Myxococcus guangdongensis: one gene and its partner. The protein of the gene in region 1 binds, or shares a complex with, the protein of each later gene. Links are inferred from orthologs where the notes say so. Each region holds a gene or a part of one and is shown on either strand. Other genes may lie near its edges.

Region 1 (8,830 bases):
CACGCGCTCGTCGCGCGCTTGGATCAACAGCCGGTCCACCTTGTCCTCGGTGCCCTGGGCCGCCAGGGCCCGCAGCGTCTTGCCCGGGGCGGCCTCGAGCACGCCCTGCGCGCGCGGGTCCACCCACGTGAGCACGCCCTGCGCGTCGCACATCATGGCGACTTCGCGGCTCAGCTCGTCCACGGCGAGGCCCATGTCGGGAGCGGAGAGTCTCATGAGCGAGTCTCCTCCCACGAAACACCCGCGGTGGCGAGCAGCGCGCGCGCCTCGGGATGCCGGCCTCCCAGCACCGCCTTCAACATCCCCAGCACCGTGGGGAAGGCGAGCAGGCCGAAGCCCCGCCGAGGCCAGAAGCCCACGTACCAGCGCACGTGGTCCGCCATCAGCTCGGGCTTGTCCGCGTCCAACGCGTCGGCCAGGTATGAAAGCTGGAGTCTCAGCTCTTCCTCCAATCGTGGGCGGTCCTCCTGGGTGAGGTAGAGGGCCAGCCGGGCGGTGGCGGCACGGGACAGCTCCGCCGCATCGTCCTGCAGGGTGCGAGAGGGACCTTCCGGGTAGCGCAGGGCTTCCCGGGCGGCGCGCACATGCTCGTACGGCTCGGTGCCGGGGCCCCACCCCTCGGCCTCCAGCGCGGAGGCCAGCCCGGCGAAGTTCGCGTCGAGATGGAAGGTGGACATTCCCCGCGACACCAGCAAGGTGCGCAGCCAGCGCGCATAGCCCTCCATCACCGAGGGGCGATGCTCGTCGAGGGATTGCACAAGGTAGCGCACATGGAAGCGCGCATCCTCGTCGCCGAAGCGGCGTGCGCGCTCGGGGCCGTAGCGCGCCTCCCAGAAGGGGTCTTGATACATCGGCTCGACGGAGGCCTGGGCAATGACGTCAGCGCGCGCTGCCAACTGGCGACTCGGTGTCTCCATGCGTTTTCCTCAAACTCCCAGCGTGCGGCAGGCGGACGAGACGAGCTCGCGCGCGTCCTTGCCGTGGAAGGTCACGTGCAGCTCCTTCTCCAGGCCGGGGGCCCATCGGAAGGCGTGTCCGCCGACGGCGATGGGCAGGTGGGGGGCGACTGCTCTTGCGGCATCCACCGCGCGGCGCAGCGCGGGCAAGTGGTACGACATCGTCACGGACAGGGCGAGCAGGTGCGGCGTCTCCTCACGCAGCATGCGCGCCAGGTGTTCGGAGGGGACGTTGGCGCCCAGGAAGCGCACGTCGAAGCCCGCCATCTCCAGGAAGTCACTGGCCATGCGCGCGCCCACCTCGTGCAGCTCGCCTTCGACGCACGACACCATGATGACCTTGCCGTTGGGCGGGTCGCGGGGCAGGTGGCGGTAGAGGTGGGCGAGGGCCAGCTGGGAGACGGCGGTGGCCAGGTGCTCCTGGGCCACGGAGATGATGTTCTCCTGCCACATCCGACCAATCTCGTACTGGGCCAGCTGGATGACCTCCAGGTGGATGATCTGCAGGGGGATGCCCCGCAGGAGGCCGTCATCCACGAGCAGGCGCAGGGCTTCCTTCCGGTTGCCCGCGAGCTGCGCCGCCAGGTAGCGCGTCCTGAGCTGGGTGAGGGCGTCTTCGGTCACGGGTGTCACGAGCTCGGGGGGGCGTCGAGTATCGGAAAGTAGTGACGGGAACCTGCCTCGATACAGTCGAGTACACGCGCGAGGGGGTGTTTTCATCGACAACCTGACACTGAACGCCTGGGAAGACGAGCGCTCGTGAGGCCGCCCGTCCTGTAGATTTTGCAGGTGGCGTGGGCGCATCGGCCTTCGCCGACAGGAGGAATCGGGATAGGGAATCCGGACGCGAAGAGGCTGGTGACACTTTTCGAAGCCACCGGTGTTCCCTTTCGCGGAACGAGGGAGGCGCGAGCCGGTGTCTATCGATGTGGAGGCCTACTACCGCCGCTACGGCCCCCAGGTGCTCCGGCGCTGCCGCTTCCTCCTGCGTGACGAGGAGAAGGCCGTGGACGCCATGCACGACGTGTTCGTGCAGCTCTTGCGCTATCAGGGGGCGCTGAAGGACGCCGCTCCCTCCAGCCTGCTGCACCGCATCTCCACCACCGTGTGCCTCAACCGCCTGCGCGGCGCCCGGCGCCGTCCGGAGGACCGCGAGGACGAGCTGGTGCTGCAGATCGCCTCCGCGGACGACACCGAGTCGCGGGCGAGCGCGCGGGGCATGCTGGACCGGTTGTTCGGACGGGTGCCCGCGTCCAGCCGCGACATCGCGGTGCTGCACCTGGTGGATGGGATGACGCTGGAGGAGACGGCGCGCGAGGTGGGCCTGTCCGTGTCCGGTGTGCGCAAGCGCCTGCGCGCGCTGACGTCCGTGTTGCAGGAGCTCGAGCTGGAGGCCGCATGACTTCCCCCCAACGCACCCCGGACTGGCTGCTGGAGCGAATCCTGTTGGGTGAGCTGCCCCCCGACGAACTGGCCGCCGCGCGAGCGCGGCTCGAAGCGGAGCCCGAGGGGCGCGCGCGCCTGGCCGCGCTGGAGGCCGACACGCGCGCCACCCTGGCGCGGCTCCCCGCCGAGCGTGTGGCCCGCGAGGTGGATGCGCGATTTCGCCGAGGCGCCGAGCGCCCTGCGTCCCGTCCCGCCTGGCTGACGCCGGCGTTGGGCATGGTGCCCGTGCTGGCGGCGCTCGCGCTGTTCATGGTGGTGAAGCCGTCGTCGCGGCCCGCGGACGGCGTGGACGCGCCGGTGGCCGGGTGGGACACGGAGACCACGCGCTCCAAGGGCCTGAAGCCGAAGCTGGAGGTGCACCGTCAGCGGGGGCAGGCGGACGAGATGCTCCCGGACGGCGCGCGCGCGGCGCCGGGGGACGTGGTGCAGCTGGCGTACGTCGCGGCGGGACAGGCGCACGGCGTCATCCTCTCCGTGGACGGGCGGGGCTCCGTCACGCTGCACGCGCCCGAGCACGGGGCCCAGGCCGCCACGTTGTCCCCCTCCGGCACACAGCGGCTGCCAGGGGCCTACGAGCTGGACGACGCGCCGCGCTTCGAGCGCTTCTTCCTGGTCACCTCGGACGCGCCCTTCGCGGTGGAGCCGGTGGTGGAGGCGGCCCGGCGGCTGGCGGTGTCGGCCGGGGCCGACACCTCGTCGCTCATGTTGCCCGAGGGCTTGACGCAGGTGTCCTTCACGCTTCAAAAGAAGGAGTGATGAATCCCCGAGCCCTTCTCGCACTGTGGCTGTGGGCGGGGGTGGCGGTCGCCGAGGTCCGGGCGGCGCGTCCCCTCGCGATGGAGGAGGGTGAAGGTGCGTTCGCGCAGTCGGCGGACCCCAACCCGGAGCCGGGCCGCCGCGGGCTGCGCAAGGGCAACGTCCACATGGAGCTGTGGTCGAGCGACATCCAGCTCGCCAACCTCGCGGTGAAGCTGGGTGGTGGCCCCTTCTACCTGACGCTGCTCGCGGGCATCGAACCGGGCAGCCGCGACGAGGCCCGCTTCAACTTCGGCCTGGGCGTGGGCGGGCACATCGTGCTGTCGCACCGCTTCTGGTTGGACCTGGACGTGACGGGCGGCGCGGTGCAGCCGGTGCAGAAGCCGCTCGAGGGCGACGGCGGCAACGTGCTGGGCCAGCTTCGCTTGATGCTGGGCGTCCAGGTGATGCCGCGCTTCGCGGTGTTCGTCGGCCCCACGTACAACGCGTGGCTCGTGTGGGGACAGCCGGACTTCGCGTCGGTGACGCGCATCTCCGTGAGCGAGAGCCACCCGAAGGCCGACAAGCGCTTGCAGCACTGGCCCGGCCTCCAGCTGGGTCTGCACTTCTGACGGCTACTCCACCTTGCTGGCGCGCAGCACCGTGGCGTCGCCCGCGGGCCCCGCCTTGGCGCGCGTCTCCAGCGTGGCGCGGATGCGCAGGCCGCCGCTGGTGGTCTGCTGCATGAGCGACTCCATCTGCTGCTCGTTGCCGCCCGTCACCGCCGTCAGGTCCAGCTCGTGGACGGGAATCGCGTCCATGCCCGGCTTGTCCGCCAGCACCGCGTTGTACGAGGGGCAGGGCGGGGCGATGCACCGGATGCCGCTGTCCGTGACGATGTAGACGGCGCTCTCACCCGCCTTGGCCTCGCCGCCGTTGCCGGAGGAGGGCGGCGGGGCGACGGGGGTGCCGCTGCGGTCATTGTCGGGGGCGGCGTTCTCGGCGGCCGGGCGGGTGTCGCCCGAGGAGGGCGTACCGGGCTCGCCCGCGGCCGACGACGAGGAGGCGGACGGCTTGCTGCATCCAGCGGCGAAGCCCAGCGCGAGGGCGGCGAGCAACAGCGGGCGGACGTTCATGGGAAGCTCCGGAAGGCGGGAAGGCACCTAGTGTCCATCGCCCCCGGCGATTGGGCCAGTCTCCCGTTCACCCGGCTGACTGGCGGTCAATTGGACTGTCCGTGGCTGAATGCCCGTACAGCGCGGGTAGGGTGGCTGATGGGGGTGAGTTGACGTCCTGACGGCGGGATTCGCACTGTTTTGTCGCGTTGACCCGCTCGTACTCACGGGCTACATCGACCCCCCTGATCGGCCCCCTCCGGGGGGCCGGGATTCAAGGACGCCCTCCGATGGAATTCCGCATCGCCGCCGACGAGCTGAAGAAGGCCCTCTACCGCGCCCAGGGCATCGTGGAGCGCAAGACGACGATGCCCATCCTGGCCAACGTGCTCGTCAACGCGACGAAGGGCGGCATCACCGTCACCGCGTTCGACCTGGACATCGGCATCGTGTCCGAGCACCCCGCCGAGGTCATCAAGACGGGCGCCGTCACGCTGAGCGCCAAGTACGTCTTCGACATCGTGCAGAACCTGCCGGACGCGCAGGTGACGCTCAAGAAGCTGGCGAACAACTACGTGGACATCGCCAGTGGTTCGGCCCACTTCAAGATTGTCGGCATGGCGGCGGAGGAGTACCCCAAGCTGCCCAAGGAGGAGAACGCCCCGCTGGTGCAGGTGGGCGGCAACACCCTCCTGGAGATGATCAAGAAGACCCAGTTCGCCATCTCCAGCGATGAGACGCGCTACATCCTGAACGGCGTCTTCTTCGAGCCCCAGACCCACGGCAAGGTCCGCATGGTGGCCACGGACGGTCACCGGCTGTCGCTCATCGAGCGGGAGCTGACGGGGGACTTCAAGCTCAAGAGCGGCGTCATCATCCCGCGCAAGGGGCTGATGGAGCTCAAGCGCCTGTTGGACGAGGCGCCGGACGCGGAGTGCCACCTGGGGTTCGCGGAGAACTCGGCGCTCTTCAAGAAGCCGGGCCTGACGATGGTGATGCGGCTCATCGACGGGCAGTTCCCCGAGTACCAGCGGGTGATTCCGAAGGAGGGCGAGAAGGTCGTCCTCGTGCCCAAGGTCAGGCTGCTGGAGGGGCTCAAGCGCATCGCGCTGTTGTCCGCGGACAAGAGCAACGCGGTGCGAATCGGGCTGGCGGAGAACAAGCTCATCATCACCGCGAGCAACCCGGACCTGGGCGAGGCGCGCGACGAGGTGGAGCTGGCGTACCAGGGCAAGGACATCACGGTGGGCTTCAACGCGCGCTACCTGATGGACGTGCTCGCGGTGACGGACACGGACGAGGTGAGCTTCGAGCTGGGTGACGAGCACAGCCCGGGCGTGCTGCACGCGCCGGGGGACCGCACGTTCACCGCGGTGGTCATGCCGATGCGCGTCTGAGTCGGCCAAGGCCGGCGTGTCGCCGTGCGAGCCCATGCGTCTCCGAGCCTCCGAGGCCGGACCGCATGGGCTTTTTCGTGGGCGCGAAGAAGAGGGGACGGCTCCGCGCTCGCCTGGTCGTGGAGTCCGGGTCCCCGCGCGGCTCGCGTGATGCCTCATTCTGGACGGGGACCGCGCGGGGTGTGCGCTCAGGAGGGCAGGGCGAGGTCCCAGGTGACACATCGTGCACGCTCTCCGAGGAGAGCGGGGCCGGGGGCCTGCGGGATGCGGGGCGCGCTTTTATAGTGAGGCCGTGGCCACGCACCCGGACAACCTGCGCGCACGACTGGAGGACCGCGCGGACCTCCTGGAGGCCACGCGCCTGCGCTACGTCGCCCTGCGCGGCATGTTGGATGCCTTCTTCTGGAAGGACCGGGTGCGCGCGCACTTCGAGCTGCTTCGCGAGGTGGCCCAGGTGCAGCCCGAAGTCGACGCCACGCTCGCCGCGCTCCAGCGTCGCGCCACCGCCGAGAGCTGGCCGCGCGACGCCGCGCCCATGAAGTTGATGGCCGAGGTGACGCGGCTGCGGGACGCCGTGCAGCAGGTGGCCCGGAAGCGACTGCCGGAGGCGGAGCGCGCGTCGTCGCTGGGCGAGATGTTGCTGGGGCTCGAGGAGGTGGTGCTGGAGGCGGGGCCGCTGCTCGGCCGACGCACGTGGGCACGGGCCATCGAGCTGTTGCCACGCAACCTCCCGGAGCTGCGCGCCGCGTGCGCCGCGGCCGAGGTGTTCGAGCGCGTGTTCAAGCGGCCCTCGCAGCCGGGGGCCCTGCCCTTCAGCGAGGCGGAGGCGGATGAGCTGCGTCGCGCCCTGCCACTCGCGGAGTCCGCGCTGGGCGCGCTGTGGGCGCGGCTGGAGCACTTCGACACCAGCGGGCGGGTGAAGGAGTTCCTGTCGCGCCGGGCCTCGCGTACGCCGCTGCATGCGCCTCGGAGCGGGCCGGAGCTGGTGCTGCACGCGGCCTTCTGGCACGGCGTGGCGCGGGCGAGGTTGCGCGCGTTGCTGGAGGCGCGCCTTGCGCCCGTGTTGCCACTGGAGCCAGAGGTGCCCGCGCTGCTGCCGTGGATTGCCGCGCGCGAGGCCGCTTCGGGAGGCGAGGCGAAGCTCGGCGCGGGGGAGTCCTTCGACGAGGGACGCGCGGGTCTGTTCGAGCTGGCCGCGGAGCTGGCGTCACTGTCCCACGAGCGCCCCACGGGCGCGTGGAACGAGGAGGCCGCGTGGACGCGGCTGTGGAGCGCGGCGCGGCGAGCACGTGACGAGAGCGGCACGGACGTGGAGCGACTGCGCGATGCCTTGCGCCTGTTCGTCATCCTCCGTGGCACGGAGCAGACCCCGGCCCGACTGTTCTCGCCATCGCGCGCGTCACCCCGTGCCTCCGAGGAGCCAGGGCGCGACGTGCGGGACATGAAGGACCTGCCCGCGCTGGTCCAGGCCGCGAGGCACGCGGCCACGCGCCAGGGCTGAGCGGATGCCCCGACGCGTCGGACCTGTCTGAGGACGCACGCTCAGCGCATCGCGAGGCGCACGCCACGCCGCGACGTGCTCGTCGTTGCGCGAGGCCCCATGCGCGGCCCCCGCGTGCATGGGCCTCCCGCGATGAAGGCGAGAGGCCCGGTCCGTCATGCCTCCGCGGGGCGATGGGACACCAGCGGCATCAACCGCGACGCGATGGCCGCCACCAGCGCATCCTCGGCGAACGCCGCCGCCATGCTCGGCACGCGGAACCGGGTCGTGGCCAGCTTGCGCAGCGAATAGAACGTCCACGTCGACGCCGCCGCCGCGAGCCCACCCAGCGCCGCCGCGAGCACCACGCGCCTTCGCGTCTGCCCCGACGCCGACGTCGCCGCGGCCACCGCGCCCATGAAGATGCGGCCCGTCATCGGCACCAGCTTCACGCGTGCGGGCGTCGTCGGCAGCTTGTCCCCCACCAGCTCCCCGAGCGTCAGCACCTCCAACACCCGAGGCACCCAGGGTTTCGACAGCGCGACGGACAGCGGGTCCGTCCTCGGCTCCGGAGACTCCGCCAGCCGATGGCTCACCAGCGCCGGCGCGCTCATGCTCCGCATCCCCGCCATCACTCCCAGCCCGACGGGCGTCAACCAGTGTCCTCGTTGCACGGCTTCCACCTCCTCTTCGAGTTGTGACTTCAGTCGCCCCGGTGCCCGCTGCGCGAAGAAGCGCACCGGCCCCAACTCCTCCAGCTCATGGCCGGAGTGGTCCACCTTGCCGTGCTCCGCGGGCCGCCCCGCGAGCTCCGGGTGATGCCACGTCAACGCGCGCAGACGCGCATGCGTCAGCCGATGCCACGCGCGCTGATACCGCCGCCCCACCACCGTGAAGCCCACCCGGCTCCACCAGGTGGGGAACCGCCCGGGCCGCCACGCCGCCTCGATGTGGAAGCGCACCTCGCCCGTCTCGTGACTCTTGCGCAGGAGGAACCACTCGCGCCCCTCCTCGATGTGGCCCCCCAGCGTCTCGAAGCTGAAGCCGAACACGCTGCACGTCTCCCCATGCTCCTCGCGCGTATCCCCCACGCGCGCGGCGCACAGGAAGCGCAGCCGCTGCGCCAGCGACTTGAGCTCCAGCAGCACCGTGCGCCCATGCAGCGGCGAGTCCGCGTTGAAGTGCCAGCGCACGATGCGCGGGTCCGAGAAGTCGAACGTCTCCAGCACCCCCTTCGCGCGCGCGAAGAGCCCATCCGCCACCGGCAATCCCGGCGCCTCGCGGCCCAACGAGGCCACCGAGTGCACCTGGTTCCATCCGCCCTCCAGCGTCATCTCCCCCGACGCCGCCTCGAAGTTGCGCGAGAGCGCCCGCGCCGCCTCCAGCCTCGGAGCCAGCTCCTCGTCCGTCCAACCCGAGAGCCATCGCCACTCAATCATCGGCTTCGTCTCCTCGCGCGAGGAACGTGGGACCCGCCGTCACGTCGCCCCCCTGGGGCTCGTCTTCCAGCTCCGCCGTCTCCGCGTGGATGACACCCACCACGCCCTCGCCCGTGGACACCGCCACGCGCAGCACGAACTCCGTCCAGGTGTTGGTCTGCATCGCCTCGCCCCCCGCCACGAAGCCCCAGTAGTGGAAGGGCGAGCCGGAGCGCGCCCGGCTGCGGATGTGGAAGAGCACGTCCCCGTACTCGTTGCGGTA
Region 2 (8,663 bases), on another replicon or contig:
CAAGGGCTGCATCGACCGGGACTCGGCGAACCGCAGCGTCCAGTCGGCGGAGGCCCTGTAGCGGGAATCCCCGCGTCGAATCGTCGCGGGGGGCTCGCACGGAGCGCCTTTTCGACCGCCGGAGCGCTATCTTCCGCGCTCCGGCGGTTTTTCATTTCAGGCAAAGGGAGCTACGGGTGAGCCGGACGGCGTCACTGCGCGTCGTCTTCGGAATCGTGTCGCTGGACCTCATCGGGTTCGGCATCCTGATTCCGCAGCTGGGCGTGTACGGAGTGAAGTTCGGGGCGTCGCCCTTCACGGTGGGCCTGCTCATCTCCGTTTTCTCGTTGATGCAGCTCATCGCGGCGCCGGTGCTCGGGCGGCTGTCGGACAAGTACGGCCGCAGGCCCGTGCTCCTGGCCAGCCAGGTGGGCTCGCTGGTGGGCTACCTGCTGTTCGCCGTGGCGCACTCGCTGCCGCTGTTGTTCCTGGCGCGCGTCATCGACGGCATCTCCGGCGGCAACATCGCCACGGCGCAGGCGGTGGTGGCGGACATCACCAAACCGGAGGAGCGGGCGCGGGGCATGGGCGTCATCGGCGCGGCCTTCGGGCTGGGCTTCGTGCTGGGGCCCGCGCTCGGGGGCTTCCTGGGCGCGTGGGGCGGCAACCTGGCCATCGGCCTGTTCGCCGCGGGGCTGGTGGCCGTCAACCTGGTCTGCACGTACCTGTTCCTGCCGGAGTCGCGCGCGCCGGGCGGACCGGAGGGCCACGCGCGCACGCTCAAGGGCGTCGCCCAGGCGCTGCGGCTGCCCGTGGTGGCGAAGTGCCTGGTGCTGATGCTGCTGTTCACCACGGCCTTCGCCCAGATGGAGGGCACCTTCTCCGTCTACCTGCTGACGCGCTTCCTCTCCTCGGGGCCGGTGGCGCTGGAGGAGGGCGGCCTGTTCCTGCACGCGGTGCGCACCGACGCGGCGGTGCTGAAGGAGGCCAGCCTTCGCGCCGGCTGGCTCTTCGCCGTGGTGGGCATCCTCAGCGCGCTGGTGCAGGGTGGGGTGGTGCGCCGGCTGGTGGGCAAGGAGGGCGGCGGCTCCGGGCGCGAGGCGCAGGTGGCCCTGGCGGGCTTCGCGGTGACGGCGATGGGGCTGGCGCTCCTGCCGCTTGCCCCCACGTATGGGTGGCTGTTCCCCGTCATGGGCCTGTTGGCGGTCGGCTCGGCCCTGACGAACCCGTGCCTGTCCGCGCTGGTCTCCCTCCATGCGCCGGCGGACCGGCTGGGCGCGGCCCTGGGGGGCTTCCAGGCGGCGGGCTCGCTGGGGAGAATCGTGGGCCCGGCGCTGGGCGGGTGGCTCTTCACCCGTCTGGGGCCTGGGGCGCCGTACGGCACGGCGGCGGGAATGCTCGTCGTGGGGGCGCTGGTGGCGGCCTCGTTGGTGGGGCAGGCAAGAATGGCAGGCGCGAGGGCCCAACAAAGGTCGTAAGATGGAGGCCATGGTGGTCAAGCAGCCGCAGCCCGTGACGATTGCCTTCGACGTGATGGGGACGGACCATGGGCCCGCGGAGGTGGTGCGCGGCGCCGCGCAGCTCTCCCTGGACTCCCCCCACATCCATGCGTTGCTGGTGGGGGACCGCACCCTCATCGACAACGCGCTCGCGGAGACGAAGCACAACGGCGAGCGCATCTCCGTCCAGCATGCCTCCGACTTCGTGGGCATGGACGAGAAGCCCGGCGAGGCCCTGGCGCGCAAGCCCAACGCCTCGGTGGCCGTGGCCGCCAGGCTCGTGGCCGAGGGCGAGGCGCAGGCGCTGGTGTCCGCGGGCAACACGGGCGCGGGTGTGCTCGCGTGCGCGCGGCACTTCCAGCTCATCCCCGGGGTGCGCCGGGCGGCGCTCGCCACCGTGTACCCCACGCGCTCGGTGCGCGGCGCGAAGGAGGACCCGTTCTCCCTCATCCTCGACGTGGGCGCCACGGTGGAGGCCACCGCGGATGACCTGGTGACGTTCGCGGTGATGGGCTCGAACTACGCGCGCATCATCTCCCGCAACGAGCGGCCCAAGGTGGCGCTGCTCTCCAACGGCGTGGAGCCCCAGAAGGGCCCGCCCCGGGTGGTGGAGGCGCACGCGCGGCTGTCGGAGATGAAGGACATCCACTTCATCGGCAACGTGGAGGGCATCGACATCCCCAAGGGCACCGCGGACGTCATCGTCACGGACGGCTTCGTGGGCAACGTGTGCCTGAAGATGCTGGAGGGCGTGCACGAGACGGTGGTGGAGCTGGCCCAGTACGCCTACAAGGAGAGCCTGCGCTGGCGCGCGGGCCTGGCCATGCTGTCCAGCGGCATCCAGCGCATCAAGGACATCACCGACTGGAACCAGTACGGGGGCGCGCCCATCCTCGGGTTCGACCGCATCTTCATCAAGGCGCACGGGCGCTCCAAGGCGCACGCCATCGCCAACGCGGGCAAGGTGGCCGCCAAGGTGGTGGCCAACAACCTGGGCAACGCCATCCGGGAAGGCCTCCAGAAGTGAGTCTGCCGGACCGTATCGATCCGCGGCCTCCGCGGCGCATCTACCGCTGGGACCTGGACAAGACGTACCTCCAGACCGACTTCGACTCGCTCCGGGACTTGCTGCGCACCGCGTTCCAGAAGGCGCACGAGAAGGTCGCCGTCCCGGGGGCGAGCGCGCTCATCCGCGAGCTGTCGGAGAGCGGCGATTCGCGGCTGTGCATCGTCTCCGGCAGCCCCAAGCAGATGCGCGCGGTGCTGGAGGAGAAGCTCAAGCTGGACGGCGTGCGCTGGGACGAGTTCGTCCTCAAGGACAACGTGGGCAACCTCTTGCGCGGCCGCTTCCGGGCCCTGCGCGGGCAGGTGGGCTACAAGCTGCCGGCCATCCTGGAGAGCCGGGTGAAGGCGCCCGCGGAGGCGGAGGAGGTCCTCTTCGGGGACGACGCGGAGGCGGACGCGTTCATCTACTCGCTCTTCGCGGACCTCATCGCCGGGCGCGTGGACGAGCGGGTGCTGTCGCAGGTGCTGGAGGCGGGCGGGGTGTACCCGGACGACGCGGAGCGGGTGCGCGCGGCGTGGAAGCAGATTCCGGTGGCGGACCCGGTGCGGCGCATCTTCATCCACCTGGACAAGCTGACGCCGCCCGCGCACTTCACGCCCTACGGGCCGCGCGTGGTGCCCATCTTCAACTACTTCCAGGCGGCGCTGGTGCTGCTGGCCGACGGCCACCTGTCTGCGCCCCAGGTGCTCAAGATCGCCGTGGAGATGGTGCAGACGGCCGGCCACAACATCATCACCCTCTCCAACTCCTTCCAGGACCTCTTGCGCCGGGGCCTGCCGCTGCAGCAGGCGGCGGTGGCGCTGTCCCAGGCGCTGGAAGGGCCCAACAAGCTGTTGGCCGCCATGCGTCCGATGCCGGACATCCTGTCCGCCTTCAGCAAGCGGCTGGCCGCGCTGGGCACCCCGCCGCCCCCACCGCCAGTGCAGGCGGTGGACTACGTGTCCCTCATCCACCACGCGCTGCCTCGCAACCACAAGGGGCGCACCCGGCCCTCACCTGGTGGGTAGGGCGGGCAGGGTCGCTCGCCAGCCCCTTGTCCAGGGGGGCGGGCGCACGGTGCTTGGGACGTTTCCAGAACGTTTCGGTCCGTACCAGTGTTGATACCCAGGCAGAGTCCGCAGGCGGGCCTCGGGCCAGGGGCCGGTGTCCGGCGCCCAGGTCGATACTCGTGGCGGACCCTATTAACGGCCTGGAGCGAACTGGAACCGGATGTCCTTCGACGCTGCTTCGAATGCGCGGATGAGCCCCTTCTCGCCGGACGAGCGGAGGGTGGGGCACTGTCGCTCCACCTGCCCGGTGGGCTCGCTGAAAGGGCGCTACTCCCTCCCGGGGCGGATGCGCTATAGACGGCTGCCCCTGAAGCGCCCCGTGCGGGGTGTCCAAGGCGATGACGCGAGTTTTGACTGAGACGCCGCCTGCCGGCGGTCCCCCGCCACCTGCGCCCGATTTTGACGCGCGCGAGGTTGCCTCCTTCGAGGCGGCGGTGGGCTCCAGGCGCGGCGACCAAGAGGTTTTCTACATGTCTTCCAATCTGGAGCTGACGGCGGCCCCCTCGGAACAGGCGACTGCCCCCGAGAACGAGGCCACTGCTTCCGCCCCTTCCGAGGTCGAGTCCCCATCCCCCCTGCTGGCCCAGTCGGCCCCCACCGCCCGAGCGCCGGAGCCCCCGTCGGAAGACGAGGCGGACGACGACGAGGATGACGACGACGAGGCGGACGCGCTCGACGCGGGCTTCGACGACCCGGTGCTGGGCGCCGCCGCGGAGGTGCTCGCGGCCGCGGAGGCGCAGGACGCGGCCGAGGCCGCCGCCGACGAAGAGGTGGAGCAGGTGCCCACCGTGCTCGAGCCCGAGCCCGAGCCGACCCCCTACGAGCGCGAGCTGCACGCGCCCCACGTGCGCTCCACCGGCGAGCCGGCGGAGATCGACCCGGACGAGCTGGACCCGGACGCGCTCAAGGTGGTGCTGCGGCTGCATCAGCACGGGCACCAGGCGTACCTGGTGGGCGGCTGCGTGCGCGACCTGCTCCTGGGCCGCAAGCCCAAGGACTTCGACGTGGCCACCAGCGCGCACCCGAACGAGGTGCGCGCCATCTTCCGCAACTGCCGGCTCATCGGCCGTCGCTTCCGGCTGGCGCACGTCTACTTCAAGGGGGGGAAGATCATCGAGGTCTCCACCTTCCGCGCGAACCCCACGGAGCTGGAGGCCGCCGCGCCGGCCGCGCCGGAGGACGGGGAGAGCGGCGAGGGGGATGACCTGCTCATCACCCACGACAACGTCTTCGGCACCGCGCAGCAGGACGCGCGCCGCCGCGACTTCACCATCAACGGCCTGTTCTACGACGTGAGCGAGGGACGGGTCATCGACTACGTCCGCGGCCGGCGTGACCTGGACGAGCGCTTCATCCGCACCATCGGCGACCCCGAGGTGCGCATGCGCGAGGACCCGGTGCGCATCCTCCGCGCCGTGCGCTTCGCCGCGAAGCTGGACCTGGACATCGAGTCGCGCACGTACGCGGCCATGGAGGGCGCGGTGGAGGACCTGCCGCGCTGCGCGCCCGCGCGCCTGTTGGAGGAGACCTTCCGCCTCATCCGCGGTGGGGTGTCCGCGCCCGCGCTCAAGCTGCTCGACGCGCTCGACGCGCTGAAGCTGCTCCTGCCGCCCGTCAACGCGTACCTCAAGCAGCACGGCAAGGAGGGCGAGAAGACCTTCTACGCCTTCGCCCAGGCGTTGGACCGCCGGGTGGCCGCGGGCGAGCCGCTCGACGACGCCATCCTGCTGGCGGCGCTGCTGGTGCCCATCAGCCACTCTGCGCCTCCGGCCGAGCCGCAGGACGGGGGCCGTCCGTCGGTGTCGCAGGTGGTGGAGGAGCTGCTCGCGGGCTTCGTGCAGTCGGCCCGGCTGCCGCGCCGCATCGCCGAGCGCTGCCGCATGCTGCTGCTCGCCCAGCGCACGCTGTCGGGGGAGCGCCGTCGCAAGAGCGCGGCCTTCCGTCGGCACCCGCTGTTCGGCGAGGCGCTCACCGTGTTCGAGATGTCGGTGGAGGCCACCAGCGAGGGGCGTGAGCAACTGGAGGCGTGGAAGGCCGGCGAGGTGCCGCAGCCGCGCGCCGAGTCCTCGGATGGAGAGGGTGGCTCGGAGCCCGGTGGTCAGCGCAAGCGCCGCCGCCGTCGTCGTCGTCGTCGTTCCTCCGGTGAAGGGGCCGCCTCGGCGGGTTCTTCCGGCTCGGGCGCCGGCGAGGCGTGAGCACGCAGGCGCCGCGCGCGGACGAGTCCCGTGCGCGCGTCTACGGCGGGCTGGTGCTGGGCGTCGTGGCCGTGTCCTGGGCCGCGCCGCTCATCCGCTTCGCCGAGGCCCCGTCGCTGGCCATCTCCGCGTGGCGCCTCACCTTCGCCGCGGCGCCGCTGCTGGCGCTCGCGTGGGTGCGAGGGCGCTCGGAGCTGGCCTCCTTCTCCTGGCGCACGTGGGGCTGGCTCCTGGTGTCGGGGCTCGCGCTGGCGCTGCACTTCGCGACGTGGATTGCGTCGCTCCAGTACACCACCGTGGCCAGCTCCGTGGCGCTCGTCACCACGCAGCCGGTGTGGGTGACGCTGTTCGCGTGGCTCGCCTTGTCGGAGCGCGTGGGCTCGCGGGGCGTGGCGGCGCTGGTGCTGTGCCTGTCGGGCAGCGTGCTCATCGGCGCGCGGGACTTCGCGGCCGGCGGCACGGCGCTGTGGGGGGACTTGCTCGCCGTGGCCGGGGCCATCATGGCGGCGGTGTACTTCGTCGTGGGCCGCCGCGTGCGCGAGTCCATGTCGCTGGGCACCTACGTGGGCGTCGTCTACGCGGTGGCGGCGGTGGCGCTGCTGCTGGCGCACGGCTTCGTCGACTCGCCGCTGACGGGCTTCTCGTCGCGCACGTGGTGGGTGCTGTTGGGGCTGGCGCTGGTGCCGCAGCTCATCGGCCACTCGCTGCTCAACGCTTCGGTGCGCCACCTGTCCGCGCCCTTCGTGGCGGTGGCCTCGCTGGGGGAGCCCGTGCTGTCCACGCTGTGGGCGGTGCCGCTGTTGGGCGAGACGCCGGACTGGGTGCAGCTCGTGGGCGGCGGGCTCGCGCTGGTGGGCGTGCTGGTGATGTCGCGGGACGAGGCCGCGCGGCAGCCGCCTCCTCCGGACATGGTGCCCGCGGCGGACTGAGGGCCAGGGCCTCAGCGCTTGGGCGGCGTCTTGTCGACGGGGCGCTCGGAGCGGTGCGCGTCGTCGCTCGGGGCGTCGCTGCCGGCGATGTCCGCCGTCGTGATGGCCTTGCTGCCGAAGCGGTCGGCGATGCGGTCCAGCGCGGCGTTGAGCTTGGCCGTGCGGGGCGGGGCGGCCGGGAACAGGCCGAGCTGCGGTGGGGCTTCGTCGAGCTGCACGCTCACCCCGGTGAGGCGGATGGGCTTGCCCTCGTGCGCGCGCTCCAACAGCTCCAGCGCCGCGCGGTAGAGCGTCTGTCCATCATCCGTCACCTCGCGCAGCGTGGTGCGGCGGGTGAGCAGGGTGAAGTCGGAGAGCTTCAGCTTGAGCTGCACCACGCGCCCCTGCACGCCCGCGCGCCTGAGCCGCCGCGCCACCCGCAGGGCCTGCGCGTGGATGTGAGGCTTCAAGGCGTCCACGCCCACCAGGTCCTCCTCGAAGGTGTCCTCGGCGCCCACGCTCTTGGCGGCGCGGTCCGGCACGACGTCGCGCGCGTCGATGCCCTGGGCCAGCTCCCACAGGTGTCGGCCGCTGGTGCCCAGCCGCTGCTCGAGCCACGCCACGTCCTTCGTCGACACGTCGCCGATGGTCTTCAGCCCCGCGCGCTGGAGCGCCTCCTCCGTCTTGGGCCCCACGCCCCACAGCCGCGACACCGGCAGCCCCGCGAGGAAGGCCACCGTCTCCTCGGCGCGCACCTCGCGTTGTCCATTGGGCTTGGCCAGGTCCGAGGCAATCTTCGCCACGAACTTCACCGTGGCGATGCCCGCGGAGGAGGGCAGCTGGAGCTCGTCCGCGATGTCCTTGCGGATGCGCCGCGCGATGTCCGAGGGCGCGCCGAACAGGCCCACCGAGGCGGTGACGTCCAGGAAGGCCTCGTCCAGTGACAACGGCTCGATGAGCGGCGTGTAGCGCTCGAAGATGGAGAAGACGTGCTCGCTGGCCTCCGCGTAGGCGGGGAAGCGTGGCTTCACCACGATGGCGTGCGGCGCGGCCTTCATCGCGCGGGCCATGGGCATCGCGCTGCGCACGCCGAAGGGTCTGACTTCGTAGGATGCGGCGACGACGACGCCCCGCTGCGCATGGCCGCCCACGATGAGCGGTTTGCCCTTCAGGGCCGGGTTGTCCCGCTGCTCCACGGACGCATAGAAAGCGTCCATGTCCACGTGGATGATGGCTCTCATTGCAAGAGCCACTCTACCGGCTCTGTCTGACGTTTCCGGACTCGTAAGACGCTCCAGGTCAGGGGCGCTCGCTGTCGAGCATGTGCATCTGCTCGGCCCCATACCGCTCGCCGGTGAAAGCCACCAGAGACTCGAGGGCGGAGACGTCCTCGCGGGACAGCGGACGTGCCAGGGCGGCGAGCGCGTCCTCGAGCTGGGCGACGCGGCGGGCGCCGATGATGGGGACGAAGCCGGGCTGACGCGCGAGCACCCAGGCGATGGCGAGCTGTGCGGGCGACAGGTCCCGCTCCTGGGCGAAGCGGTGCAGCGCCTGCACCGAGGCCTCGTTCGTCGCGCGGTGCTCGCCGCTGAAGCGGGGCAGGTGCGCGCGGAAGTCCCCCGCGCCAGCGGGCTTGCTGCCCGTGAGCAGGCCGCGCGAGAGGACGCCGTAGAGCGTGGCGCCGACCCCCATCTCCCGGAGCGCGGGGAAGAGGTTCGTCTCCGGGCCCCGGCTCGCGAGGGAGTATTCCAGCTGCACGTCGACGATGGGATGCACGCGCTGGGCGCGACGCACCGTCTCCGCGCCGACCTCCGACAGGGCGATGTGGCGCACGTAGCCGGCCTTCACCAGCCCGGCGATGGCGCCGATGGTCTCCTCGATGGGGACGTTCGGGTCCAGGCGGGCGGGCCGGTAGATGTCGATGACGTCCACGCCCAATCGCTTGAGCGAATAGGCGGCGAAGTTCT

The links.
Region 2: the proteins of dnaN (region 1) and dinB are in contact, whole or in part, in a solved structure (PDB 1OK7), measured with the Escherichia coli proteins. The link is inferred for Myxococcus guangdongensis from one-to-one orthologs.

The regions. Positions count from the first base shown.
Region 1 is NZ_JAJVKW010000011.1:270,786-279,615, reverse strand. What follows is about bases 3,599-6,595. They hold dnaN (DNA polymerase III subunit beta), read left to right. Parts: upstream 3,599-4,542; coding sequence 4,543-5,649; downstream 5,650-6,595. Other genes in these bases: LXT21_RS30760 (hypothetical protein), read left to right, coding at 5,942-6,595; LXT21_RS30770 (DUF6748 domain-containing protein), read right to left, coding at 3,773-4,273; LXT21_RS30775 (peptidase), read left to right, coding at 3,599-3,769. Outside these bases: LXT21_RS30800 (hybrid sensor histidine kinase/response regulator), read right to left, coding at 1-216; LXT21_RS30795 (hypothetical protein), read right to left, coding at 213-917; LXT21_RS30790 (cobalamin B12-binding domain-containing protein), read right to left, coding at 927-1,580; LXT21_RS30785 (RNA polymerase sigma factor), read left to right, coding at 1,873-2,358; LXT21_RS30780 (ActD-like protein), read left to right, coding at 2,355-3,158; more of LXT21_RS30775, read left to right, coding at 3,158-3,598; more of LXT21_RS30760, read left to right, coding at 6,596-7,150; LXT21_RS30755 (DUF1990 family protein), read right to left, coding at 7,306-8,568; LXT21_RS30750 (DUF1990 family protein), read right to left, coding at 8,561-8,830. UniProt on the Escherichia coli protein: Confers DNA tethering and processivity to DNA polymerases and other proteins. Acts as a clamp, forming a ring around DNA (a reaction catalyzed by the clamp-loading complex) which diffuses in an ATP-independent manner freely and bidirectionally along dsDNA.
Region 2 is NZ_JAJVKW010000005.1:292,703-301,365, forward strand. The notes cover bases 5,834-8,663. They hold dinB (DNA polymerase IV), read right to left. Parts: upstream 7,938-8,663; coding sequence 6,729-7,937; downstream 5,834-6,728. Other genes in these bases: LXT21_RS17785 (DMT family transporter), read left to right, coding at 5,834-6,717; LXT21_RS17795 (aldo/keto reductase), read right to left, coding at 7,996-8,663. Outside these bases: adventurous gliding motility protein GltC, read left to right, coding at 1-61; LXT21_RS17765 (MFS transporter), read left to right, coding at 177-1,457; phosphate acyltransferase PlsX, read left to right, coding at 1,459-2,505; LXT21_RS17775 (phosphatase domain-containing protein), read left to right, coding at 2,502-3,551; polynucleotide adenylyltransferase PcnB, read left to right, coding at 4,064-5,788; more of LXT21_RS17785, read left to right, coding at 5,785-5,833. UniProt on the Escherichia coli protein: Poorly processive, error-prone DNA polymerase involved in translesion repair and untargeted mutagenesis. Copies undamaged DNA at stalled replication forks, which arise in vivo from mismatched or misaligned primer ends.